One region of the Pantoea osteomyelitidis genome, then DNA from elsewhere that is predicted to be linked to it. Evidence: predicted binding sites of a transcription regulator. Region 1 holds the regulator's gene; each other region holds the start of a gene.

Region 1 (3,094 bases):
ACCCATCAGCGTATCCATCAGGCGCGGCAGCAAAAACTGCGCGCCGTTCAGCGAGAGCAGTTGCAGTGAGTACACCGCCGTGACGGTAAAGCCGACCATTGCCCAGCCGTAAGATTTGCGGATAAACAGATAGCTGATCAGGGTAATCGCCAGCATGCCGGAAAGCACGATTGATTCCGGCACGGCGAAGCGCAGCGTCGCCGCCGCGATCACCAGCCCGGCAAAGGTGCCGAGCGCCCGGTGCTGAATACGGACCCGCGTGGCGTTATAGCCGTTCTGACTGACAAACATGATGGTCATCAATATCCAGAAGGGCTTGGGAATATTAAAGAACAGCGCCAGCGTGCTGCCAAACATCAGCATCACGGCAAAGCGTGCCGCGGTGCGCAGCGCGGCGGACTTGAGCGACAGATAGCTGCGCAGGGCGGCGAGCAGCGGCAGACGGCGCTGGCGATCGGCCATCAGGTCGCGCTGATAGAGCGGCTTCTGGCTGCGCAACACGCGCGCGATGCGGCTGAAGTGATAGAGGCAGAAGTTGCCCACCGGATTATCCGGATGCTGGCGGGCGATCTTCTCCAGCGCGCCGAGCTGCTTATCCATGTCGAACCGGTCCGGCAGCTGATGATAAAGAATGTCGTCCGCCAGTTCGCGCAGGCGCGTGGAGATGGTTTTGGCATTCCAGCGGATCACCGCTTCGGCGTGGCTCTGCTCCACCAGCTTCTGCACCTCTTCCGGCTGATGCAGGCTGACGGAAATATGCTCCTGCAGATCGAGCGCAACCTGAAAGGCGCGCGTCAGCCGCTTATGGCTGTTGTCCCGGCTGGCGGAGAGCATGTGCATCTGCTGATAGCAGGTGGTGATGAGATCCACCGCTTTTTGCTGGCGCGTTAGCAGCGGCGGCAGCGCTTTTTCCGGATCGGTGAGCTGCGTCAGCAAGGTATATTTGGCGTCGCAGTAATCCGCCAGCTCGCGAAAAAGCAGGCTCAGGGTTTCGCGCATCGGCTGCTCTTTCCACAGCCAGAACCAGAACCAGTTGAACAGCCCATACCAGAGCGTGCCGCCGATATAGAGCAGCGGCGGCACCCAGACAGGCATATGCCCTTCCAGGCCGAGAGTGAAGATGGCAGCGATCAGCGCGCCGGGCAGCAACCGTCCATGCAGTGGACTGATCTCGCCGGTAACGCCCAGCAGCAGCGGCATCAGAAACAGAATCAGCGGCAACGGCACTTGCTTCAGCGTCAGCCACTGGATCAGCAAACTGCTGGCGGCAAACAAACTGCCGCCGACAATCAGCCGTTTAAAAAAACGTTTATGGGGCGTGTCCAGACCGGCGATATTGCAGCAGGCGGGCACCAGCGAGAACAGCAGTCCGTTTTGCAGATCGCCCAGCAGCCAGCCGAGCGTCACCGGCAGGCTAAGAACCAGCGTTTGCCGCAGGGCGTAGTTGACTTCAGGATGGTAGATGATTCGGCGCCACATCAGCTCATCGCAAATAAAAACGGCGCGATGTTGCCATCACGCCGTGAGTGATACGGAATTAGCGGGTGCCGTAGACGACGATCGTTTTGCCGTGTGCGGAGATCAGATTCTGATCTTCCAGCATTTTCAGAATACGTCCGACGGTTTCGCGTGAGCAGCCAACGATCTGACCGATCTCCTGACGGGTGATTTTGATCTGCATCCCGTCGGGGTGGGTCATGGCGTCCGGCTGTTTCGCCAGGTTAAGCAGCGTCTGAGCGATGCGGCCCGTCACATCAAGGAAAGCTAAATTACCCACTTTCTCTGAAGTCACCTGCAGGCGACGCGCCATCTGCGATGAGAGGCGCATTAAAATATCCGGGTTCACCTGGATCAGCTGGCGAAATTTTTTATAGGAAATTTCAGCCACTTCGCACGCGGTTTTCGCGCGTACCCAGGCACTGCGCTCCTGGCCCTCTTCAAACAGGCCAAGCTCGCCAATAAAATCGCCCTGATTCAGATAGGAGAGGATCATCTCTTTACCTTCTTCATCTTTAATCAGCACCGCAACGGCGCCTTTCACGATGTAGTAAAGCGTTTCAGCCTTTTCGCCCTGGTGAATCAAGGTACTTTTCGATGGGTATTTATGAATATGACAATGGGACAGGAACCATTCGAGTGTAGGGTCTGTTTGCGGTTTTCCGAGAACCATTCTCTGTTATCCTCTGTTGTAATCGTGCCCAAAATACAGGGGGCCGTTTTCCCTGTCAGGCGGTGAAATCGTCAAGCGTTTCCCATTCAGGAAATTATTCGGGTCTCCGTCGTGAGCTGTGCTCGTGATTCGTCCCGCATTCGTCTATAAGTGACGAAAAATATTTTCAGCTCTGTTTGTAGCACAGCTTTCACCGACTGTCTTGTGTTGTCTCGCTTCAGCAAACGGCGAATCCGGCCGATTGCTGTTTCGCCGGCGAGGGCGTACTCTGACGTTAACTAAATGAATCAGGAGAGTTTATTATGCAGGCTCGTGTGAAGTGGGTTGAAGGGCTGACATTTTTGGGAGAATCCTCATCCGGTCATCAGGTGCTGATGGATGGCAACTCGGGCGACAAAGCGCCGAGTCCGATGGAGATGGTGCTGATGGCCGCAGGCGGATGCAGCGCTATTGACGTAGTGTCGATCCTGCAAAAAGGACGCAACGAAGTGGCGGACTGCGAAGTGAAGCTGACCTCCGAGCGCCGCGAAGAGGCGCCGCGCATTTTTACCTATATTAATCTGCACTTTATTGTCAGCGGCAAAGATCTTAGCGACAAAGCGGTGGCGCGCGCGGTGGATCTCTCAGCGGAAAAGTACTGCTCGGTGGCGATCATGCTGGGCAAAGGCGTGGAGATCACCCACAGCTACGAAGTCGTGGCGCAGTAACGCCAGCGTGAGGCCGGACGCGGCGGCCTCACAGCTTATTCGATACGTTTCCCTTCGATCAGCCGTTTTACCAGCGGCCCCATGATCAACTCCATCGCCAGACCCATTTTGCCGCCCGGCACCACCAACGTGTTGATGTGCGAAATAAATGATCCCTGCAACATCGCCAGCAGATAGGGAAAATCGATCCCTTCCAGCCCGCGAAAATGGATCACCA
Region 2 (3,094 bases), on a different contig from region 1:
TATGCGCTGCTTTACGCGCTGCTGGAGCGTCCGGGCGCTATCCTCTCGCGGGAGCAGCTGGAAAATCGCATCTACGGCTGGGGCGAAGAGGTAACGAGCAACGCCGTAGATGTGTTGATCCACGGTATGCGCCGCAAGCTGGATAACGATGCGATCCGCAACGTGCGCGGCCTCGGCTGGCGGGTACCGGCAATATGAAAGCCTGGCCTTTTATGCGCTCGCTGCGCAACAAGCTGCTCAGCACGCTGCTGGCAATTCATCTGATCATGATCGGCGGCGTGAGCTGGTATTTCTTCAGCTGTTACGGCGACATGATCGGCACCATGAAGGATGACCAGCTGTCAAAAATCGCCGATGCCTGGGCGACCAACAAACAAATCCCCGCGCTGATGCCGCTGATGCCCCATGCCGATAAGCTGAAAAGCGCCTATGTGGTTCAGCTCTGGGACAGCAATAACCAGCTGCGCGCCAGCTCCTGGCCTGCGCTGCATGTGCCGCTGCAAACCACCAAAGGGTGGCATGACGTCAGCGCAGGCCGCTGCCATGATTGCGCATGGCGGGTGTTTACCCGCGCCGGTGCGCCGGGCAGCGATATCGGAACTATTCAGGTGCTGCATAATCTCGGCTACATGAAAACGGTAGTGGTGCAGCGTGCGCTCTCGGCCATCGTGCCGCTACTGCTGATGATGCCGCTGTCGCTGCTGGTGATCTGGCTGGTGGTGCGCAAAATTACCCGCGATCTGCGCACCGCCTCGCGCCATATCGCCGCGCAGGAGACGCACCATCCTTACAGCGTGCCGCCCGACGGCCTGCCCGACGAGATCCTGCCGCTGATCGCCGCCTATAACTCGCTGCTGGATAAGCTGCGCGCCGCCTGGTCGGCACAGCGGCAGTTTCTGGAAGACGCTGCTCACGAGCTGCGCACGCCGGTAACGGCGGTAACCCTGCAGCTGGAGAACCTGCGTCAGCACATTCAGCCAGGAGAGGCGAGCCGTCAGTTCGATCAGCTGGAGGCGGGCGTCACGCGCACGCGCCATCTGGTGACGCAGCTGCTGAATATCTCGCGTCAGGAAGATCGCTCGGTGATCGCCACGATAGAGAACATTGAGCTGGAGGAGGTGCTGAAAGAAAGCATTGAACAGCTGATGGTGGTGGCGGATAAGCGCGGTATCGATATTGGCTACAACGGCACCACCCATTATCGCTTGCAGGCCAGCCGCTCCGATCTGCGTAGCCTGTTTGATAACCTGATCGGCAATGCGATGCTGCATACGCCGGAAGGGAGCCTGGTGGATGTGCTGCTGCACCGCGTCGCCGGGCACACGGTGGTGGATATCGTCGATAACGGGCCCGGTATGCCCGAATCCTTTATCGATCGCGCCTTTGACCGCTTCACCCGTTCGCCCGACGTGCAGGCGCAGGGCAGTGGACTCGGTTTATCTATCGTGCGCAGCGTGGCGCAAAAACACCGTATGCAGGTTTCTCTTTCTAATTGTTTCGGTCCGCAGGGCGAAATCTGCGGTTTACAGGTACGCGTAACCCTTCCCTGATCTCTGCCACTTTTGCAACGAACCAGACAACGTAAACGGTTGCCTGGTTCCGTTCGTTACAGCGTTATTTTGTGATCTTCATCACATATTAACGGAATTGAAATGCAACACATTTTGACAAACGTGATCAAAATCTATTTTCTATCGCTTTGCGACCAATACTCTAAGCAAACTCAAAACCGGGTCCCGATAACACGGTTAAAAACTCACCGCCCACCCGCTGGGATTGATTTCACTCCGACTGCATGTTCACCGATGCGGTCGAAAGCATGTGGTTAACAATAATGAAATTCAAAGCATTGATAGCAGGCGCCTTACTGGCTGGCTCATACACGGGCGCGGTACAGGCTGATAGCGATCCGCAGTATGTTTCCGACTGGTGGCACCAGAGCGTAAACGTGGTGGGCAGCACCCACACCCGTTTTGGACCGCAGTTCAACAACGACGTTTACCTCGAATATGAAGCCTTTGCTCATAAAGACTGGTTCGATTTCTACGGCTACCTGGATCTGACTAACTTCTTTGGCGTCGGCAACAGCAACGCCAACGGCATTTTCGATCACGGTTCGCCGATGTTTATGGAGATTGAACCGCGTTTCTCCATCGACAAGCTGACCGGCACCAGCCTGGCTTTCGGCCCGTTCAAAGAGTGGTATTTCGCCAACAACTATATCTACGACATGGGCCACAACAGCGCTAACCGTCAGAACACCTGGTATATGGGTCTGGGCACCGACATCGACACCCACAGCGATGTTGGCCTGTCGCTGAACGTCTATGCCAAATATCAGTGGGAAAACTACGGCGCGGCGAACGAAAACAGCTGGGATGGCTATCGCTTCAAGGTGAAATATTTCGTGCCGATTACCACGCTGTGGGGCGGCAACCTGAGCTATATCGGCTTTACCAACTTCGACTGGGGTTCCGACCTTAACGAGAAGGGTGGTTCGTCACGTACCAGCAACTCTATCGCCTCCAGCCATATCCTGTCGCTGGCTTACGATCACTGGCACTACTCGGCAGTAGCGCGTTACTTCCATAACGGCGGACAGTGGGCTGATGGTCGCGAGCTGAACTTCGGCAACGGACCTTTTGAAGTGAAATCGACCGGCTGGGGTTACTACCTGGTGGTAGGTTATAACTTCTGATTGAACGCCCGGCCTTCCCTGCGCGCAGGAAAGGCCGGGCGGAAAGCGCTGTCAGCTGTGCTTTACCACGTTGATGCGCCACGGAATGCCGAACTTATCAATAAACATGCCGAACCCGTTGGCCCAGAAGGTCTCCTGCCATGGCGTGGTGACTTTTCCTCCCGCCGACAGCTTCTCAAACCAGGCTTTTCCCTGCGCTTCATCGGTAGTGGCCAGGCTCACCGCATAACCCGCATGGGGGGACGCCGGCGGATGATCGGTGTTGCCGTCGCTCATCATGATCTCGCCCTGACCAATACGCAGATGCGCATGCATGATTTTATCCGGCGGGAATGGCGCGGCAGAAGCATCGCCCACCTGCTGACCCTGTTCGGGCATATCGCCAAAAGTCATCTT
Region 3 (3,094 bases), on a different contig from region 1:
CGCGCCCAATCCGCCTGCCGCACAGGCGGTCACCAGGCCAAGGCCGCCGCCGCGCCGTCGCAACTCATGCAGCGTTTGGGTAATCATGCGCGCGCCGGTCGCCGCGAAGGGATGGCCGTAGGCGATGGACCCGCCCAGCACGTTGAATTTTTCCTCATTCACTTCCCCCAACGCCTCAGGACGATTCAGCGTCTCGCGGGCGAAGCGCCTATCGTTAAACAGCTTCAGGTTACACAGGGTTTGTGCAGCAAAGGCTTCGTGCATATCGATGAGCGTGAGGTCATTCAGGGCAATCCCGGCCCGATCCAGCGCCAGCGGCGAGGCATAAGCGGGTCCCAACAGCATGTTCTGCCAGACATCAATGGCGGTGAAGGCGTAGCTGCGCAGATAGCCCAGCGGCGTGAAGCCCAGCGCGCGCGCGCGTGTCTCGCTCATCAGAATCAGCGCGGCAGCGCCGTCGGTAAGCGGCGTGCTGTTGGCTGCGGTAACGCTGCCATGATAGCGATCAAAAGCCGGGCGCAGACGTGCGTAATCCGCTGCAATGGAATTCATACGCACGTTATTATCCTGCTCAACCGCCGCTTTCCAGGGTGGTACAAACGCAGGCATCACTTCCTGCGCCAGCTTCCCTGATTGCCACGCCAGTGCTGCTCGCTGATGCGAGCGGTGCGCCAGCGCATCCTGCTGCTCCCGGCTGATATGCCAGCTTTTCGCCATCTGCTCGGCGGTATCGCCCATGCGCAGGCCGGTTGAGTATTCCGCTACCGCCGGCGGCACCGGCAACAGATCGCGCGGACGCAGGCGCTTCAGCACCTTGAGCTTACGGGAAAAACCACGGGCTTTATTGAGGTCCACCAGCGCGCGCGCCAGGGATTTCGTGACGCCAATCGGCAACACCGATGAGGAGTCAGCACCGCCAGCGATACCCGCCTGGATAGTGCCAGCCATCAGGCTTTCCGCCACGTTCGCCACCGCCTGAAAGCTGGTTGCGCAGGCGCGACTGACGCTGTACGCGTCGGTATGAACGCTCAGCCCACTGCTGAGCACAATTTCACGCGCGATATTAGGCGCTTCCGGCATCTGTACCACCTGACCAAATACCAGCTGTTCGATAACATCGACAGGCATTTCGCTACGCGCCATTAATTCACTGACCACCATCCGTCCCAGTTCCACGGCAGGAATGCCATGAAACGCGGTAGCCTGGCGGACAAACGGCGTACGTAAGCCATGGGTTATGGCGATGCGATCGCCCTGACGCGTCAGCAGCGGCTGCGCTTTACTCATTATTTTCACCTGTGAATCGGAACCTGGCGTCATTGCCAAAAGAGGTCAGACCTGATCCACAGTGTTAACCAGAAGCGCGGCGCTCGCCAACAGAGGAGAGGAAAATTGAGAATAAGCACACGAAACAAAAGAAAAAGGCCGCGCAACGGCGGCCCTGTGGTTAGCGTAATCCCAGCTGAAAAATCATCGCTTCCGCCTGACAGGCAAAGGTGAAATCAACATTCAGTTGTACGCCTTCGCTGGTTTCCACCCTACGCGCGTTAATGTTGCAGGGTTCCGATTCGACCTGACGCGCCTTTTCCGTCAGGCTCGCCAGCATTGCTTCGGCCTCATGATGGTTGGTAAACATTTGTGACCAGCTGGCAGCGCAATCGTTGTTATCGATAACCGTGCCGACATCGACGCAGCAGCAGGCAGCGGTTTCGTTAGCACTACGGTTTTTAAGGGCCTCAGTCATCTTTTTCTCCTGACGGTTTCCTGCAATGAATGTGCAAATTTCTGCTGGAAAGTGTACGCCCCTCGTACATTTATCGCTATGATTGCAGCGCTAAGTGACGAATATCACAATAAAATTTGATCCAAAACAAATCAGACGTTTTATGCTAAACCGGTCCCCCCCGCTTTTTGTTATGCAGATCTGATTTTATCGATCAATTAGGAAATATTTAAAAAACAATATTGCAACATGGACACAGGTCAGACCTATACTTGCCGCACTGGTCCGATCTCCAGGTTTCAGATCATCGCCTGGAATCCGCCGTCCTTGTTACGCGACGTAACAGATAAATAATAATTCACATGAGGTTGTGGTCATGAACCATAAAAACCTGTTTATAAAATCAGCCGTGGCGGCTGCAGTGGCGCTTGTTTCCTCTCAGGTTTATGCCGCTGGCTTTCAGCTTAATGAATTTTCATCAATCGGCCTGGGGCGCGCCTATTCAGGCGAAGGCGCCATGGGCGACACCGCTGCCTCAGCGAGCCGCAACCCGGCGACCATGGCGTTGATGGATCGTCCGATGTTCTCGATCGGCGCCGTGTTTATCGATGCGGATGTGGATATCAGCGGAACCAGCCCGAGCGGCAGAAGCCTGAGTGCCAATAATATTACCCCGACCGAATGGGTACCCAATATCCATTACGTCCATCCGATTAACGATCAATGGTGGATTGGCGCATCAGCCACAACCAACTACGGGCTGGCGACAGAATACAGCCATAATTACGCCGCCGGTCCCTATGCCGGTGAAACCGACCTGATGACCAGCAACCTCAATTTAAGTACCGCTTACCGCCTGAATGACCATTTCAGTTTCGGCGTGGGTTTTGATGCGGTCTATGCCCGTGCGAAAATCGAGCGCTATGCTGGCGAGACCTTTGCGCAATACCGTTTGCCTGCCGATACCCAAATCTCTTATCTGAAAGGCAATGAGTGGGGTTACGGCTGGAACGCCGGAATTCTGTATGAAGTGGATAAGAACAACCGCTTCGGTCTGAGCTATCGCTCTGAAGTTGATATCGATTTCAAAGGCGCCTATAAGAGTAGCCTGCCTTCTGCCCTGAATCCGGCGCTGCAATCCTCCGGCCTGTATGGCACCAACGGCAGCACAACGCCGGGTTATCTGACGCTGGATCTGCCTGAAATGTGGGAGCTGTCGGGCTGGCATAAAGTAGCGCCGCAGTGGGCGGTTCACTATAGCCTGACCTACACCAGCTGGAGCCAGTTCCAGGAGCTGAAAGCGACCGGCACCAGCGGCCAGACGCTGTTTCAGAAAGATGAAAGTTTCCGCGATGCGTACCGTATTGCGCT
Region 4 (3,094 bases), on a different contig from region 1:
CCGATTCATTGTCAGCACCAGCAGGAAAGCGGCGAGCGCTAACCCGACAAACAGCAGTTTGGCCTCTTTTTCACTCACGGCGCCGCTCGGCAACGGCCGTCCCTGGGTGCGCTTAACATGACCATCCACTTTGCGATCGGCGAAATCATTGATCACGCAGCCAGCGGCGCGCATCACTATCACGCCCAGCACAAAAACCAACAGCACCGACAGCGGCGGCACCGCCATATCGGCCAGCCACAACGCCCAGAGCGTCGGCCACATCAACAGCAAAGTCCCAATGGGTTTATCAATGCGCATCAGGCGGCTGTAAGCCTGAAACTTGCTCATCTGTAAGCTATTTTGCACGATTTTCACTTCCTCACATCGAACTGCGGTAGAGCGGCGAAGCCGGTAAAAAAAGTTCGGTCAGCAGCAGCGGTTTTCCTGACAACCGCAGCCGTGAACGACGCCCCCAGAGCTGTTCAACACGACCAGGCTCGATAAAATCACGGCTCAGGGTCGAAGAGGAAAAAAGATAGCGGCCCAGCGGACGGGTGCCCAACTGCTGCAGCAACGCCTCCGGCCCGTTCAGGGTGCTTTCCGGCACCAGCGTGCGGCCAGCCAGCCAGGGTTCGCCGTCGCCATACAGAATAATTTCCCGCAGCCAGAAACGCGTATCTTCAGGCAGCAGCGCGGACTCTTCAGGAATATCCGAGGCGTGGATAAAGGTTTCACGCACCGGCTCCACCGACACCCGCTGACAGTGGCGCTCAAAGCGCCGGGTCATGGAATCCTCTTCCATCAGCCAGTCCAGCAACGGTGCGTTCAGCGCGGGCGAGGAAGGCGGCAACCAGTGAAGTTGACGTAACAGGGTGAGCGCGTCTTGCGACATTTGGCCTCTCCGGTCAAAACAGATGCCATAGTGTAACGCAGAGGCGCGGGCAGAACACCTGCCCGCTATCTGCCAGCGCTATCGAACCGCACAACTACTCCCGTTTCAGCCGGTTACTGTTGGCCAGCCAGAGCGTCACCACCAGCATAAAGATCGCCACGGAATAGCAGAGGGTATCGAAGGGATTTTTGTGATCGACAATAATCAGGCGAATAATTGCCGTAATGCCGATATAGACAAAATAGCGCAGCGGGAAATGGTAGCCCGACTGGAAATATTTCACGATCAGCGCAATGAATTCAAAATAGAGAAAATAGATCACAATCCCGTCGATCAGCAGATAGGAAGAGGCCTGCTCACCGCTGTTCAGCAGCACATTAGCCAGATGGATAGTCTCTTTACTGAGGAATATTACCAGGATCACCGCCAGCATCAGCAGCCCCAGGTTCAGCACCCATTGCAGCACGGTGGCAATATGCCGTCCCGTGGTTGTTTTCGCGTTCATGTCTCGCCTCAAAATGTAAATATTGCTGGAGCCATCATGCGGGAGTGAGACATGAATCACAATATAAGCCTTGAGACAGAGCAGGACAGCGGAGCAGCAGACTGAGGTTAGACCTCGACATCGACACAAAGCGCATCGTAGCGCCAGTATTCGCAGTCACAGTCGATAACCCGCCTGTGCTGATCGCGGTTAATGCGGGTAATCAGCAAACCGGGCATACCGGTTGCCACCTTCAGCGCTGGCGCAGCGAAATCGGGCAGCGGGCCAGGCACAATGGTGAAGCGCGCGCCGCCGTAGCGGATGCCGTAGCGCTGGTCGTAGAGATCGGTCAGCGAGCGCGTTAAATCCTCATCCAGCAGGCCGGGAAACCAGGCGGGGTTTAGATAGTGCTCAACATAGAGCACGACGCGGCCATCAATGCTGCGCAGCCGTTTGATGCAGTACGCGCGCGATCCCGGCGGCAGCAACAAATCTTTTGCCTGACGGCCAGTGACCAACACTTCATGCGCCGCCAGCACCTCTGTGCGGGCAACGCGTCCCTGCTCTGCCGCCATAGCGTGAAAATGGCTGTGGTGTAATGGGTTATAGACCAGACGCGGCGGCGCGATAAACCAGCCGCGACGCAGCTCACGGTAAATTTTCCCCTGCGCTTCCAGCTGGCCCAGCGCCTCGCGCAGCGTGATGCGCGTGGTGGAAAATTGTTCGCTCAACGCCCGCTCCGATGGCAAGCGCCCGCCGGTAAATTCGTCGGCGGCAATACGCGCCAGCAACGCCTCGCAGATTACGTCCACGGTTTTCACAGCAGCTGATACCACAACACAAGCCTCATTTTGGGGCGAAACTGCACTGTGACAGTTCGATGACAGAACAAAAGTAACCGCTCACTGCGGCCTGGAGGGAGAAGCATAGCGGCTGGTCGCCTCGCCTTGCCGCATTTACCGCTGTGGTCATAAAACCTTCATCTCAGCAAGCTACATTGGCTCGGATCTTGCTGGTCTAGTCCAACAGGCCATTCAACTTACACCGGGAGCATCTGAGATGAAAGCGTTTATCGCCTCTGTATTAAGCAGTGCCATTATGCTTGCTCTACCCACCGCGCAGGCGGCTGACGGCGATCTCGCCGCGCTGGAAAAAGCCGCGCGCAGCGAAGGCCAAATCAACAGCGTCGGCATGCCGGACAGCTGGGCCAACTGGAAAGATACCTGGAACGACATCAGCAGCAAATATGGTCTGAAGCACAGCGATACCGATATGTCATCGGCGCAGGAGCTGGCCAAGTTCGCGGCGGAGAAAGAGAACGCCAGCGCGGATATCGGCGACGTGGGGGCAGCTTTTGGCCCGATCGCGGTCGCTAAAGATTTGGCGATGCCCTTTAAGCCGACGCACTGGGATCAGGTGCCTGAGTGGGCGAAAGATAAAGCGGGAAACTGGATGCTGGCCTATACCGGCACCATCGCTTTTCTGGTGGATAAACAGCAGGTAAAAGACATCCCCCACAGCTGGGCCGATCTGAAAAAAGGTAAGTATGTGGTTACTATCGGTGATGTCGGCGTCGCAGCTCAGGCGGCTAACGGCGTGCTGGCAGCCAACTACGCCCTCGGCGGCGATGAAAAAAACCTGAAGCCAGCGTTGGCCTTCTTTGCCGACCTGGCGAAGCAGGGACGTCTGGGCGTGACCGATCCGGTGATTGCCAATATCGAAAAGGGTGAAGTTCA

What was found. Region 1 encodes CRP, which controls carbon source genes, mostly activating them, when cyclic AMP is high. Its sites were predicted from a motif close to ATGTGANNNNNNTCACAT; they were not measured.
Region 2: ABU178_RS02720 (nucleoside-specific channel-forming protein Tsx) is a predicted target of CRP. The motif match lies at 1,620-1,637, and genes of this name have one in related genera.
Region 3: ABU178_RS13530 (YfcZ/YiiS family protein) is a predicted target of CRP. The motif match lies at 1,837-1,854, and genes of this name have one in related genera.
Region 4: psiE (phosphate-starvation-inducible protein PsiE) is a predicted target of CRP. The motif match lies at 1,424-1,441, and genes of this name have one in related genera.

Annotation. Positions count from the first base shown of each region.
Region 1 covers NZ_JBGFSN010000008.1:19,929-23,022, reverse strand. The annotation lists gene ABU178_RS16905 (YccS/YhfK family putative transporter) at 1-1,479, opposite strand, end outside; gene crp (cAMP-activated global transcriptional regulator CRP) at 1,538-2,170, opposite strand; gene ABU178_RS16895 (OsmC family protein) at 2,473-2,877, shown strand; gene ABU178_RS16890 (phosphoribulokinase) at 2,913-3,094, opposite strand, start outside.
Region 2 covers NZ_JBGFSN010000003.1:100,034-103,127, forward strand. The annotation lists gene ABU178_RS02710 (response regulator) at 1-198, shown strand, start outside; gene ABU178_RS02715 (sensor histidine kinase) at 195-1,550, shown strand; gene ABU178_RS02720 (nucleoside-specific channel-forming protein Tsx) at 1,835-2,698, shown strand; gene yjdN (VOC family metalloprotein YjdN) at 2,750-3,094, opposite strand, start outside.
Region 3 covers NZ_JBGFSN010000004.1:1,826,404-1,829,497, forward strand. The annotation lists gene fadI (acetyl-CoA C-acyltransferase FadI) at 1-1,287, opposite strand, end outside; gene ABU178_RS13530 (YfcZ/YiiS family protein) at 1,448-1,744, opposite strand; gene fadL (long-chain fatty acid transporter FadL) at 2,100-3,094, shown strand, end outside.
Region 4 covers NZ_JBGFSN010000003.1:26,606-29,699, reverse strand. The annotation lists gene ubiA (4-hydroxybenzoate octaprenyltransferase) at 1-330, opposite strand, end outside; gene ubiC (chorismate lyase) at 362-874, opposite strand; gene psiE (phosphate-starvation-inducible protein PsiE) at 969-1,379, opposite strand; gene ABU178_RS02375 (UTRA domain-containing protein) at 1,487-2,194, opposite strand; gene ABU178_RS02370 (ABC transporter substrate-binding protein) at 2,418-3,094, shown strand, end outside.